DNA from 3 places in the Nonomuraea sp. NPDC003707 genome. Region 3 is predicted to be linked to each of the others. Evidence: riboswitches for the same ligand, from Rfam matches in the RefSeq annotation. Region 3 holds a riboswitch; each other region holds the start of a gene.

Region 1 (4,730 bases), on a different contig from region 3:
TCCTTCTCCGCCGGCTCCGACTGCAGGCGGCGGTGGAGCTGGTTGGCGCGGCGCTTGACCTTGAGACCGCCGGGCAGGACGCCCTCCTTGGAGATGCCCCGGCGCACGCACTCCGACATGACCGCCCAGAGCCGCAGCAGGCCCGAGCGGATCTCCTCCTCGGTGCGGCCGAACGCCTTCTCGTTCTCCAGCATCAGCGCCGAGATCGACAGGCCCGTGTTGGAGCAGTGCTTGAGCAGCTCCTCGCCCGTGGTGAAGGGGTAGGGCAGGACGGTGTCGTCCGGCTTGATGCGGTCGGCGCCCGTGGCCTTCTCGTCGACGACGAAGCCGCCGCCCACCGAGAAGTAGACCTTCTCCCTCAGCGGCCCGCCGTCGGCGTCGTACGCGGTGAAGCGCATGCCGTTCGGGTGCTCGGGCAGCGAGATCTTGCGCTCGAAGACGAGGTGCTCGCCCACGACGAAGCGGATCTCGTGCGTCCCGTACAGCTTGACCGTGCCCGACTCGCGCATCTCGGCCAGGCGGCCGTCGATGGAGTCGACATCGACGAGCTCGGGCTTCTCGCCGGACAGGCCGAGCAGGACCGCCTTGTCGCTGCCGTGGCCCTTGCCGGTCAGGCCGAGCGAGCCGTACAGGATGGCCTCGACCCGCGCGACCCGGGAGAGCAGGCCGTCGTCGTGCAGCCCGCGGGCGAACTTGTGCGCGGCCGCCATCGGGCCTCCCGTGTGGGAGCTCGACGGGCCGATGCCGATCTTGAAGAGGTCGAAGACGCTGATCGCCATTGATGGCGCCTTTCATGCTGGTGCCGGGGCCCGTCGCAGGGCCCCGGCAAAAAGGTCAGGAATCGCCTGAGGTGAGTGCCTTGTACTCCTCGGCGGAGAGCACGTCCTCGGCGTCGCCCTCGACGCGCACCCGGAACATCCAGCCGTCGCCGTACGGGTCACTGTTGACCAGGCTCGGGTCGTCGACCACGGCCTGGTTCACCTCGACGATCTCACCCCCGACGGGGGTGTAGATCTCGTTCACCGACTTGGTCGACTCCACCTCGCCGACGGATTCGCCCGGCTCGACGCTCGAGCCGACGTCGGGGAGCTGCACAAAGACGACATCACCAAGAGATTCGGCGGCGAAGGCCGTGACGCCGATGGTCACGGTGAGGCCGTCGTCGAGGCCGGCCACCCACTCGTGCTCCTTGGTGTAGCCCAGGTCGTCAGGGATGTTGCTCACTTGTTCCTCCTGTAGAAGGGCAGCTCTACCAGGTCCATAGGTTCATGGCTGCCCCGGATGTCCACGGCCAGGCCTGACTCGGCCTCGGTGTCCACGTAGGCCATCGCGATGGGCCTGCCCAGGCTCTGGGAGGGCGCACCGCTGGTGACCTCGCCGACGACGGCGCCGTCTTTGGTGACCGGGTAGCCGTGGCGCGGCACCCGGCGTCCCCGCGCGACCAGGCCGACGAGCCGGCGCCGGGGCGGGTCGTCCTTGACCGCCTCGAGCGCCGACCGGCCGACGAAGTCGCCCGGCTTGTCGAATTTCACCACTCTGCCCAGCCCCGCGTCGAACGGGGTCAGCTCGACGCTCAGTTCGTTGCCGTAGAGCGGCATGCCGGCCTCGAGCCTGAGGGTGTCGCGGCTGGACAGGCCGGCGGGCTTGAGGCCGTGCGGCTCGCCCGCCGCCATGAGCGCGTGCCAGAGCGGCACCGCGTCCTGGTTGGCGACGAACAGCTCGAACCCGTCCTCGCCGGTGTAGCCGGTGCGGGCGATCAGCGCCTGCCGCCCGTCGACCAGGTCGGGCAGGCCCGCGTAGTACTTGAGCCCGTCGAGGTCGGCGTCGGTGAGCGTGGCGAGGATCTCCTGGGACCGGGGCCCCTGTACGGCGATCAGCGCGTACTGGTCCGACCGGTCCTCGACCAGCACGTCATACGCCTTCGACCGCTCAATCAGCTCTTTTGCCACTTTTTCGTAGTTCGAGGCGTTTGCCACGACCATGAACTCGTCGTCGTCGAGCCGGTAGACGATGAGGTCGTCGAGCACCCCGCCCCGCTCGTTGACGATCATCGTGTATCTGGCCCGCCCGGTCGCCAGCGCCGACAGGTGGCCGACCAGCGCGTAGTCGAGCGCCTGCCCGGCCTGCGGCCCGGTCAGGAAGATTTCGCCCATGTGGGAGAGGTCGAACAGCCCGGCCGCCTGGCGAACGGCGTTGTGCTCCGCGGACTCGCTCCCGTACCGGAGCGGCATGAGCCACCCGGCGAAGTCGGTGAGCGTGGCGCCGAGGCTCTCGTGAACGTCTCGTAGCGGTGTTGGTCGGGACATTTGTCGCACCTCTGGACAGGATTGGATGCCAGCATCCTCCCCCTCTGTCATCGATGCCTGAGAGCTTCGCCCGAGTTTTGCCGGACTTTCACCTTCGGCGAGGCCCCGTGGGCCTGCTTTCCAGAGGTCACCATAGGCCGTGCGGTCCTTTGCCTTGAGAGGTTTGCGGGGAGGGCTTGCTCCTTCAGGGACCCTGACCGGCTGTCAGGGTGCTCTCCCGCACGGTTTCGCCGGTGATGTCCGCCAGCCTAGTGCCGCGATGGGGTTGTTGTCGCGTTCTGAGGGCTCATGAACCACTCCGGGGGTCACCGACGTCGAAGGGGTATGAATCGGCGAACGGCGGCCCTCGGCCTGCTGACCACCCTGGCCCTGGCGGGCTGCGGCGCGTCGGAGGCGGCGGCCCCACCCCGGTACGAGGCCAGCCTGACGGTGCTCGAAGGCGGCGGTCACGGGCCGCAGCTGTGCATGATGATCATGGAGTCGCTGCCACCGCAGTGCAGCGGTCCGGACGTCGTCGGCTGGGACTGGAACAAGGTGGATCACGAGTCGCAGGGCGGCGTGAAGTGGGGCGACTACCGCGTCGTAGGCACCTGGGACGGCGCCCGGCTGACGCTGACCGAGCCGCCCGGCCCGTCCGCGAAGGCGGCCCCCGCTCGTCAGGTGGACTTCACCAGCCCGTGCCCGGCGCCGGAGGGCGGCTGGCGGCCCGTCGATCCCGCCAAGGCCACGCAGCAGGCGATGGAACAGGCGATGTCGCGGGCCGGCGCGGTCGAGGAGTTCGCGGGCGCCTGGATCGACCAGAGCTACATGGAGGGCAAGCCCGCGGAGTCACCCGAGGCCAACGACCCGCTGCGGCTGGTGCTCAACCTGAAGTTCACCGGCGACCTGTCCGGTCGCGAGGCGTGGATCCGCGAGGTGTGGGGCGGCGCGCTGTGCGTCAGCGGCGCGGCGCGCAGCGAGAGCGAGCTGCGGGAGATCCAGCGGCAGGTCGAGGCCGAGCTGGGCGGCGGTCTCGTCTCGGCCTCGACCAACGTGCTGCGCAACCAGGTGGACGTGCTGGTCTGGGCGGCCACCGACGAGCAGCGCCGCGGCATCGAGGCCAAGCACGGCGCCGGAGCCGTGGCGCTGGACGGCGTGCTCAAACCGGTGGCGTGAGGCGCTCCGGCTGATCAGCAGGCCTCGACGAGCGCCTCGAAGAGGGCGCCGTCCTCGGCCGCCTCGGGGTGCCACTGCACGGCCACGGCGAAGGGGGCCGAGTTCAGCTCGACCGCCTCGATCGTGCCGTCGCCGGCGGTGGCGGTGACCGTGAGGCCGGGCGCGAGCCGGTCGATGGCCTGGTGGTGGTAGTGGGGGACGGTCACGGGCTCCGTGCCCAGCGCCTTGGCCAGGCGGCTGCCGGGGACGGGCGTGACGGGCAGCGGGCCGAACCTGCCGGGGGCGGGGGAGTGGCCGGTGTGCCCCACGACGTCGGGGAGGTGCTGGTGGAGGCTGCCTCCGAGGGCGACGTTGAGCACCTGGAGGCCGCGGCAGATGCCGAGGTACGGCAGGCCGGCGTCGAGGGCCGCCGCGATAAGCCCAAACTCCGCCTGATCCCGAAATTTGCGGATATAGCCGGTTTGATCCCCAGGCTCCTGCCCGTACCGGGCCGGGTCGACGTCCCCGCCACCGGCCAGGATCAGGCCGTCCAGGCGGCCGACGACCTGCGCGGGATCGCCGGCCGGCGGCAGCACGATCGGCTGCCCGCCGGCGCGTACGACCTGCTCCACGTACATGTACGGCAGGAGCGCCACGGTCATGTCCCAGACCGTGAACCTCGCCGGCTCCACGTACGACGTGATGCCGATGACGGGACGCTGCACGATATGACCCCCGAGAAACCAGACCGGACCAGAGCTAGAGCGGCGTGACGTAGGCGCCGGAGATGCCCCCGTCCACCAGGAACTCACTACCCGTGATGAACGACGCGTCGTCGCTGGCCAGGAACGCCACCGCCGCCGCGATCTCCGAGGCCTCGGCGAAGCGCCCGACGGGGATGTGCACCAGCCGCCGCTGCGCCCGCTCCGGGTCCTTGGCGAACAGCTCCTGCAGCAGCGGCGTGTTCACCGGTCCGGGGCACAGCGCGTTCACCCTGATGCCCTCCCGGGCGAACTGCACGCCCAGCTCGCGCGACATCGCCAGCACGCCGCCCTTGGACGCCGTGTACGAGATCTGCGAGGTCGCCGACCCCATGACGGCCACGAACGACGCGGTGTTGATGATCGAGCCCTTGCCCTGCCGTCGCATGTACGGGATGGCGTGCTTGCAGCAGAGGTAGACGCTGGTCAGGTTCACCTCCTGGACCCGGCGCCAGGCGTCGATGCCGGTCTCCAGGATCGAGTCGTCGTCGGGCGGCGAGATGCCGGCGTTGTTGAAGGCGATGTCCAC
Region 2 (4,730 bases), on a different contig from region 3:
TCAGTGAGCGTAGGACGGTTTGTCCGGTGGCGTCGTTGTGCCAGATCGTGGCGGTCAGCGCGAGGATGCGTTGCATGACGCGGGCTATGACACCTCCGGGTGTGCGCCCTCGGTGCCGTTCGAGGGCCAAGCTGCCCCTTGAAGGTCTCGTTGATCGATTCGATGACCTGCCGCAGCGGCTTGAACAGGGCTGCACCAGGCCGTTCCCGTTCACCTTTACGGACCGGCCGCAGCAACTGGACTCCACGCTCGGACAGTTCGCGTTCGAAACCACGGCCGAAGTAGGTCTTGTCGCCGATGAGAGTCTGTCGGGGCGCTCTCGCAGAAGCTCGCATTCGGCTGCCAGGAGGTCAAGGAGGGTCTCGCGTTCGTCGGCCTTGGCCCCGGTCAGGGCGAAGGCGATGGGCAGGCCCTGAAGGGTGCAGAGCAGGTGCAGGCGCAGGCCCCAGAAGAAGCGGCTGTGGCTGGCGCAGTAGCCGTATTCGGCCCAGCCTGCCAGGTCGGAGCGTTTGACGGTCTCGCGGGAGCGGCCGCATTCCACCGGGGTGGAGTCCACGACCCATACGTCGTCGCTCCACACCGAGGTGGTGGTGGCCAGGATCCGGTTGACGCTTCGCATCAGACCGGCGGCCTTGCGCAGCCGCTTGGTATAGCTGGGCTGCTGGGGCAGGTAGGGGAAGAGGTGGCGCAGGTGGGCACGGGCATGGCGGAGCCATTTGGCCTCGGAGGTGTAGCCGAGTATGGCCTGCATCGTGGCGAGGGTGACCAGTTCGGCATCGCTCAGGCGGGGCGTAATGCCGACCGGCGGGCGCCACGGCGCCAGGTCGGGATGCTCTTTCAGCATGTCGTCGGTCGTCGCATACAGTGCTGTCGCGAGGGTGCCCACGTCGTTCGCCATAAGACGATCTTGGACATCCTCGTTCTCGTCTCCGCAGGCGCCCCTTGGACCACACCACCAGGAGGAACCAGTGTCATACCCGCAACTGCTCACCCCCGAGGAGAAGCTCGCCGACGCGAAGAAGCTGTTGAGCCTCCCGCGTATCGTCGTGATCTGCGGCTCCACCCGTTTCATGACCGAGATGAACGAGGCCGATCTGCGGGAGACCAAAGCCTGAAAGATTGTCGTCAAACCGGGTTGCGACATGAAGTCGTCGCACGAACTTTGGTCCGATCCTGTCGAGGCCGAGGCGCTGAAGGTTCGACTCGACGATCTGCACCGGGCGAAGATCCGGCTCGCTGATGAGGTGCTCGTAGTCGGCGGCTACATCGGAGACAGCACCCGAGCCGAAATCGCCTACGCCCGGTCGCTGGGCAAGCCCGTGCGGTTCACGCACCCCGAAGTCGACCCTGACGCCTGACCGCCCACCCCCACACCCTCCGCAGGCACCCCTTGGAATTGATCATCTAGGCTAGAGGGACGCTCCGCAACCAACCGGTTGGTCGTGGCATCATGGGCGGCATGGCACCAAAGGTCTCGACGGCCGCCACCCGCTCTGCCCTGCTGGAGGCCGCGCGGGAGGAGTTCGCCGCCCATGGGGTGGCAGGCGCTCGCGTCGACCGCATCGCGGAGCGCGCCAGGGTCAACAAAGAGCGCATCTACGGCCACTTCGGCGGCAAGGAGAAGCTATTCGACGCGGTCATCACTGAGGCGCTCGACGACCTGACCGCCCAGATGGCCCTGCCCGGCAGCGACCCCATCGATTACGTGATCAGACTGACCGACTACTACCGCACGCACCCTGACCTGGTGCGCCTACTGATGTGGGAGGCGCTCAACTGCCGGGGCCAGGAGTTGCTGCCCGGCCAGAAGGCCCGGGTGGAGCGCTGCGGCCGCAAGACAGCCTCATTGGCGGAAGGACGCGGCGAGGAGCCCACGACGGCTACGGCCCGTACGCTGTTCATGCTCACCGGCCTGGCGCTGCTGCCGTCGATGCTGCCGCAGCTCGCACGCATCATCATGGGCGAGGCGGCCGACGACCACGAGGCAATGCGCGACCACATCGCGGCCTCGATCGCCGCAGCTCTGAAATGAGTGAACCAAGCACCATTCGGGTGAGTTTCTGGCGAGATCGCGGCATGCCGTTGTCAACGGACGGCCTTCACCGATGACGACAGAGTGCCGCTGGACGCGCAAACGCTGCCACTCAGATCGGCGGAGCCGTCCGGCTCGTTTGGGGATGACGGCTCGCGATGGCGTCGGCGACGTCTACGATTCGACCGTGCTCATGGGAAGCCTGAGCACCGGTTCACATAGCGTCAGAATGTCAATTGTTTGTGTCGCCGCCTGTCACCGGCGGCTTGGGCTTCGGCACTCCGCGGCACGGGTCCGCACCAGATCCAGGGTTTGCGGCAAAGTGTCGGGCGTCGACGACGACCCGCGACGAAGGAGATTTCGAGGCCCGCTTCATCACCATCATCGCCTCCACAACCGCCGTACCTTCGTCGAGCAGCGACGCGTTGGCTGTCGGCAGTCCTGTCAGATCGTCCACCATGGTCTGGAAGTTCAACAGTGCTTCGAGCCGTCCCTGGCTGATCCCCGGCTGGTGCGGCGTCTACGCCGTGTACCATGCCGGGTTCTCCAGGACGTAACGGCGGATGACTGCAGGCGTGATCGTCGGATGGTAGCCCATGCCGATCATCGGTATCGACACCGTGTTGCGCGCGGCGAGCTCGGCGAGCTCGGATGCCGCCTGCGTCTCGGTGATGGGCGGTGGCAGCCGGAGGTCCGCTGCAGAGCGGATGCCGGCGGGTACCGCGGCATCCATCAATTCGTCGAGGCCGACGTATCCGAGCTCGGCCAACATGGTGGCCTGGTCATCGAGGCCCACCCCGATGTGCCGGTACGCGAAGTGCCCACGAGCAGGCCTGGAAGTATCACGCGATGTCGTCATGGTGGGAGGCTCCCTGTTTCAGGCACCGCTTGATGCGGCGCCACAGCCGGGCGACCTCCCCGCTCTGTCATCGGTACCTGATAGCTTCACCGCCTGATGTGCGGTTTGCACCGTGGGTGCAGGACCAGCGTCCTGGCTTTCCAGAGTTCGCCTCGCCGGTGCGGTAAGGGGGCCTGAGAGTTTCTGGGGAGAGTTGCTCCTTCGGCGCCTCGTCATGATGGACGACGGACTCTCCCGCTCCGGTTCTGACGGCGCGATATGCAGTTAGGGGGCTCACCGTAGGCGGAACCGTTCCCAAAGGTCAACCCCCTTCCGGGCATCACGATGGTCTCGAAGGCTGGTACGAGACTGCAGGCCAGGATGCGGGATTGTCGCCGAGGAGATGCCGCGCGCGGAGCGCCACGAGCAGGTCGGCTCGTGTGCGCGGTTCCGTGAGGTCGACATCGAGCAAGTGACCGATGCGCTGTAGCCGCTGGTAGAGCGTTTGCCGCCGCAGATTGAGCCGACGTGCCGCCTCCGTCTTCCCCTCCGCGGATGTCAGGACCACATCGAGGGTGTGGAGCAGCCGCGTACCCCGCTGATCATCGAAGTCGATGAGCGGCCCGAGCTTCTCATGGACGTACCGCGCCAGCCCGTCGACGCCGTAGGCCCGCAGCAGCGCTCGCTCCACGCCGAGCTTGTCGGCTTCGGCGACACGGGTGCGTGGCTCCACCTGACGTGCCACTCCAAGCACGAGCCGCGCCTCAGCCGCGCAGTGCATCAGTTCGTCAACGGCACGAACGGGTGGCCCCACCGCCGCCACACCGGTGGCCGTCAGCGCGTTGCCGAGCTCGGCGGACAGCCGGGCCGCCATCTGCCGGGGCGACGATGCCGTGGCGAGAAGTGTGCAGCAGACCCCGTCCACCTCCGCCGTGATTGTCGGCACGGACCCGCATCGCCCCCCCTCCGGGTACGCCGTCGCGTATACCGCTCTGGCAGACCGGTCCAGTGTGGCCAGCGCCACCGCGGGATCATCGTCGCGAGCCAGGGCCACGACATAGCCTGCCGCGTCCAACGCCAGACCGGCGGCGCTCGCTCGTGCCCGCAAACCCTCGCGATCGCCTTGGCCCGAGAGCAACGCCGAAATCAGCCGATGGTGGTTCGCGCTGCGAGAAATCGCCGCCCAACCGCCGCGCAACAGTCCGAGGGCCACAATCTCGGCGGCGCGTTCCAGCGCCGCCTGCTCCGCCGAGCTTTCCTCGTTGCTGAGGCGGGTGAGCAACCACCCCCAGACGGCTCCGTTCACGACGACCGGCGTCCGAGCCGTCAATTCCTGCTGGAGCTCATCCGGGTCTCCCTCAGAACCAGAGCCGATCAAGGTGTCGCCGGACGGTCCGGTCAGGGTGATGGGGCGATCGAGGATGGCGCTCAGCCGAGCGAGCAGTTGACCGACCTTCCCTCCGTCCGCCAGTACTTCGGACAGGGCATGTGAGACATGGTCCGTCAGCCGCAAGCGATTCACCGTGACGTCGATGATCGTGCTGTTCACCGCCTCGATCACCTCGACGAAAGGGACAAGAGCCCGAAAGCCGATGATCGGGAGTCCGATGTGCTCGGCCTCCTGCAGCATCTCCGGTGGCGCTGTCGTAAAGAAGCGGCGCAGCTCGAGGACGACGCCCGACACGCCGCAATCGGCCAGCTGTCGAACGTACGCGCGACGCTCGGCCGCGGTTCTCTCCCTCAAGCCCAGACCGGTGGTGAGAAGCACATCGCCGTCGCGGAGCAGCGATGCGATCTCGTAGATGTCGCCCGAGTGCAACCAGCGAATCGGCCGATCGAGAAGATCATCGCCGCAGAGAA
Region 3 (4,730 bases):
TCCTCGCTCTCGGTCGGCTCGATCATCAGCGTCCCCGCCACGGGGAACGACATGGTCGGCGCGTGGAAGCCGTAGTCGATGAGCCGCTTGGCGACGTCGTCCACGGTGACCCCGGTCTCCTTGGTGATCTGCCGCAGGTCGACGATGCACTCGTGGGCCACCAGCCCGCCGCGCCCCGTGTAGAGCACGGGGAAGTGCGGGGCGAGCCGCCTGGCCAGGTAGTTGGCCGACAGGATGGCCTGCTCGGTGGCCGCCGTGAGGCCCTCGGAGCCCATCATCCTGATGTACGCCCACGAGATCGGCAGGATCCCGGCCGAGCCGTACGGGGCCGCCGATACGGGGCCCACCGGCGTGCCGTCGTGCAGCGGGTGGCCGGGCAGGAAGGCCGCCAGGTGGCCGCGGACCGCGACGGGGCCGACGCCCGGTCCGCCGCCGCCGTGCGGGATGCAGAACGTCTTGTGCAGGTTGAGGTGGGACACGTCGGCCCCGAACTCGCCCGGCTTGGCCAGCCCGACCAGCGCGTTGAGGTTGGCCCCGTCCACGTAGACCTGGCCGCCGGCCTCGTGCACCTTGGCGCACACCTCGGTGATCGTCTCCTCGTACACGCCGTGCGTCGAGGGGTACGTCACCATGATCGCGGCCAGCGCGTCACGGTGCTTGTCGATCTTGGCGTCGAGGTCGGCCAGGTCCACGTTGCCGTCGGAGTCGCAGGCCACGACCACGACCCGCATGCCCGCCATGATCGCGCTGGCGGCGTTGGTGCCGTGGGCGGAGGACGGGATGAGGCAGACGTCGCGCTCGCCGTGGCCGTTGGCGCGGTGGTAGGCGCGGATGGCCAGCAGTCCGGCGAACTCGCCCTGCGAGCCGGCGTTCGGCTGGATGGAGACGCGGTCGTAGCCGGTCACCTCGGCCAGCCAGCCCTCCAGCGTGCCGATCAGCTCGCGGTAGCCCTCGACCTGGTCGTCCGGCGCGTACGGGTGGATCGCGGCGAACTCGGGCCAGGTGATCGGCTCCATCTCGGTGGTCGCGTTCAGCTTCATCGTGCAGGAGCCGAGCGGGATCATGGAGCGGTCGAGCGCGATGTCCTTGTCCTGCAGCTTGCGCAGGTAGCGCAGCATGGCGGTCTCGGAGCGGTGGCTGTGGAAGACCGGGTGGGTGAGGTAGCCGGACTCGCGCGCCAGCGAGGCGGGCAGCGCGTCCGCGTCCAGGGCCACGTCGGCCCGCTCGACGCCGAAGGCGGCCCACACCTTGGCGACCTCGGCGGCGCCGGTCTTCTCGTCGCAGGAGATCGACACGTGGTCGTCGTCGACCCGCCAGAGGTTCACGCCCTGCTCGACGGCGGCGGCGACCACCTCGGCGGCCCGGCCGGGCACGCGTACGAGCACGGTGTCGAAGAACTCGCGGTGCACGACCTCCAGGCCCGCCTGGCGCAGCCCGCCGGCCAGGGCCACGGCGTGGCGGTGCGCCCGGTGGGCGATCCGGCGCAGCCCCTCGGGGCCGTGGTAGACGGCGTACATGCTCGCGATGACGGCGAGCAGCACCTGCGCGGTGCAGATGTTGCTGGTGGCCTTCTCGCGGCGGATGTGCTGCTCGCGGGTCTGCAGGGCCAGCCGGTACGCGGGGTCGCCGTCGGCGTCCACCGAAACGCCCACCAGGCGGCCGGGGAGCTGGCGCTGCAGGCCCTCGCGTACGGACATGTAGGCCGCGTGCGGCCCGCCGAACCCGAACGGCACCCCGAACCGCTGCGAGGAGCCGATCGCGATGTCGGCGCCCAGCTCGCCGGGCGCGGCCACGAGGGTGAGGGCCAGCAGGTCGGCGGCGGCCACGACGAGCGCGCCCGCCTCGTGCGCGGCGGCGGCCACGACGCGGAAGTCGCGCAGCCGCCCGGACGCGCCCGGGTACTGGACGAGCACGCCGAAACACTCGGGCAGCCCGCCCTCGAGGGAGTGCTCCACCAGCGTGATGCCCAGGGGCTCGGCCCTGGTGGCGAGCACGGCCTTGGTCTGCGGCAGCGCGTCGGCGTCCACCACGAACACGCTGCTCTTGGACTTGCCCGAGCGGCGGGCCAGGGTCATCGCCTCGGCGGCGGCCGTGGCCTCGTCGAGGAGGGAGGCGCCCGCGACGGGCAGGCCCGTCAGGTCGGAGACGACGGTCTGGAAGTTCAGCAGCGCCTCGAGGCGGCCCTGCGAGATCTCCGGCTGGTACGGGGTGTAGGCGGTGTACCAGCCCGGGTTCTCCAGCAGGTTGCGCCGGATGACGGCGGGGGTGATCGTGTCGTGGTAGCCCAGGCCGATCATGGAGGTGAGCACGCGGTTGCGCCCGGCCAGGGCGCGCAGCTCGGCGATGGCCTCGGCCTCGCCGACGGCGGCGGGCAGCTGGAGCCGGTCCTTGGCCCTGATGGCCTCGGGGACGGCCACGGCCACCAGATCCGCCACGGACTCGAAGCCCACGGCCTCGAGCATGCGCTGCTGCTCGGTCGCGGATGGGCCGATGTGCCTGGACGAGAACGGCGGAGCTGACAGGTCGGTCATGGACAGTGCCTCCCGAGGCTATGGAGACCGGCGCCGTGGCGCGGGCGAGTGCCGGATCTCCCCCTCTGTCAGCGCGGCGACGCCGCGACCTGAGAGCTTCACCCCGGGAATGGGGCTTGCACCGTCGGTGAGGCGCGCCTGGCGGGCGCGCCTGCTTTCCAGAGTTGCCTCACCCGAGCGGTACAGGGTGCCTGAGAGATTCCGGGGAGGGTTGCTCCTTCGGCGCCCTGAGACCCGCGGGTCCCAGGGACTCTCCCGCACGGGGTCGTCAGCCTTGCTGTCCTAGATTACAACCCTCCGCGTTACGCATGAATTTCCCCGTCGATGCGTTATGTGCGGATTGCCCGGTGGGCCGCGTCCGGCGGCCCACGGCAGAAGGGGGTGTGCTAGCTGAGGCGCCGCGCGCGGCGACGGCGGGCGAGCTCGTCAGCGGGGTGGTCGGCCGGGACGCTGTCCTCGACCGCCGCTCGTTCCCCCGGCAGCTCCGCGAGGGAGCCCTCGACCTCTCGCCAGACCCGGCCGAGCGCGATGCCGAACACGCCCTGACCGCCTTGGAGCAGGTCTATCACCTCGTCGGCCGAGGTGCACTCGTAGACGCTGACGCCGTCGCTCATGAGCGTGATCTGCGCGAGGTCGGCGACCCCGCGGTCACGCAGATGCTGGACGGCCGTACGGATCTGCTGCAGCGACACCCCGGTGTCGAGGAGCCGCTTGACGACCTTGAGCACCAGGATGTCCCGGAAGCTGTAGAGCCGCTGTGAGCCCGAGCCCTGCGCGGCTCTTATCGTGGGCTCCACGAGGCCCGTGCGCGCCCAGTAGTCGAGCTGCCTGTAGGTGATGCCGGCCGCCGCGCAGGCCGTCGGCCCGCGGTAACCGATGTCCGCCGGCAGCGACGCCGGCTGTTCGTCGAAGAGCAGGCCCTGCTCTCCGGCACGCTGCCGCGCGCTCTCGCGCCGAACCGGATCTTCCTGGCCGGCCGTCTTTCCCTCGCCGCTGCTGACCGCCACGCGGACCTCCGGCTTTCTCTCATCCCGCGGCCTGATCTGGGGGTTCGTAAAGGGCGACCACGGGTTTCACTTGCACCGTAGGACCGTGACCATGCTCAGTCAACGATCCGGCTCGGCGCGTCGTGAAGCGTAAATGCACCGAAATACCTACCCCGCCCTGCCGAAGTCTTCGGGAGTGATCGTGTCAAGGAACTCTCTGAACTTCTCCACCTCGTCTTCCTGGTCGTCCGGGATGATCACCCCGGCCTCCTGGACGACCTCCTCGCTGGCGAAGATGCGTGCTCCGGTGCGCAGGGCGAGCGCGATCGAGTCGGACGGCCGCGCGCTCACCTCCACGCCGTTGGAGAAGACCAGGTCGGCGAAGAAGATGCCGTCGCGCAAGGCGACGATGTTGACCGCTCGCAGGCCGACGCCCAGAGCGCTCAGCACGTCTCGGAAGAGGTCGTGGGTGAGCGGACGCGGCGGTGGCTCCTCCGCTTGGGCCAGCGCGATGGCCGTCGCCTCGGTCATGCCAATCCATATAGGAAGGAACCGCTCCCCGTGTGCCTCCTTGAGCAAGACGATCGGCTGATTTGTGGGCATTTCAACTCGAACGCCCACGACCTCCATCTGCAACACGGGCTGCTCCGTATTCCTGACCGGTCACCCGGCACAGCTATTTGCGGGTCGCTACTGCTGACTGGCTACTGCAATTCAACGTAACACCCGGCGGGCATGGAATGCGCCTCCGCCTCCCAGCTCGCCAGGGTCTCAACGCCCCAGTACGGACCGGATCCCCGACCGCACAAGGGATGCGTGCAGGTCGAGCAGGAGTGTGGAAAGCTCCCTGGCGACCTCGTCGGCCTCCCCGATGGCGCCGGGGGCCCGCCGTTTGAGTATGGGCGCGACCGCCTGCTCGACGAGCCCGCACTCGCGCTCGGCCGCGGCCTTGACCGCCCGCAGGTGGCGGGCGCGCAGGCCGAAGCGGGCCAGCGCGCCGATGCTGCGGGCCACGTTGAGCGCCTCTTCGTCGTAGCGCCTGGCCACCGGGGCGAGCAGGCCGTAGTCCTCGAGCTCGGTGAGCGTCTCGTCGTCGATCTCCGCCGCCTCGAGCAGCTCGGCCCGGCTGAGCCGGACCTCCGTCTTCTCCTGTACGGCGCGCGGACGGCCGAAGCTCTCGGCCATCCTGTCCTTGATCACCCGCAGCGGCAGG

The links. Region 3 has a riboswitch for glycine ahead of gcvP (aminomethyl-transferring glycine dehydrogenase). Riboswitches for the same ligand answer to the same signal wherever they lie in the genome.
Region 1: linked by a shared signal. The riboswitch ahead of gcvT (glycine cleavage system aminomethyltransferase GcvT) and the one ahead of gcvP (aminomethyl-transferring glycine dehydrogenase) in region 3 are both predicted to bind glycine.
Region 2: linked by a shared signal. The riboswitch ahead of ACWDRB_RS66775 (hypothetical protein) and the one ahead of gcvP (aminomethyl-transferring glycine dehydrogenase) in region 3 are both predicted to bind glycine.

Annotation. Positions count from the first base shown of each region.
Region 1 is NZ_JBSFNK010000014.1:230,144-234,873, reverse strand. It holds gene ACWDRB_RS33415 (L-serine ammonia-lyase) at 1-779, opposite strand, end outside; gene gcvH (glycine cleavage system protein GcvH) at 835-1,224, opposite strand; gene gcvT (glycine cleavage system aminomethyltransferase GcvT) at 1,221-2,306, opposite strand; glycine riboswitch at 2,439-2,536, opposite strand; gene ACWDRB_RS33400 (hypothetical protein) at 2,631-3,461, shown strand; gene ACWDRB_RS33395 (gamma-glutamyl-gamma-aminobutyrate hydrolase family protein) at 3,476-4,165, opposite strand; gene ACWDRB_RS33390 (3-oxoacyl-ACP reductase) at 4,200-4,730, opposite strand, start outside.
Region 2 is NZ_JBSFNK010000089.1:4,783-9,512, reverse strand. It holds partial or broken gene ACWDRB_RS66795 (IS982 family transposase) at 1-898, opposite strand, end outside; gene ACWDRB_RS66790 (hypothetical protein) at 969-1,115, shown strand; gene ACWDRB_RS66785 (hypothetical protein) at 1,143-1,358, shown strand; gene ACWDRB_RS66780 (TetR/AcrR family transcriptional regulator) at 1,460-2,032, shown strand; partial or broken gene ACWDRB_RS66775 (hypothetical protein) at 2,265-2,804, opposite strand; glycine riboswitch at 3,043-3,138, opposite strand; gene ACWDRB_RS66770 (PucR family transcriptional regulator) at 3,211-4,730, opposite strand, start outside.
Region 3 is NZ_JBSFNK010000008.1:210,777-215,506, reverse strand. It holds gene gcvP (aminomethyl-transferring glycine dehydrogenase) at 1-2,531, opposite strand, end outside; glycine riboswitch at 2,700-2,799, opposite strand; gene ACWDRB_RS22780 (MerR family transcriptional regulator) at 2,918-3,538, opposite strand; gene ACWDRB_RS22775 (bifunctional nuclease family protein) at 3,686-4,156, opposite strand; gene ftsR (transcriptional regulator FtsR) at 4,289-4,730, opposite strand, start outside.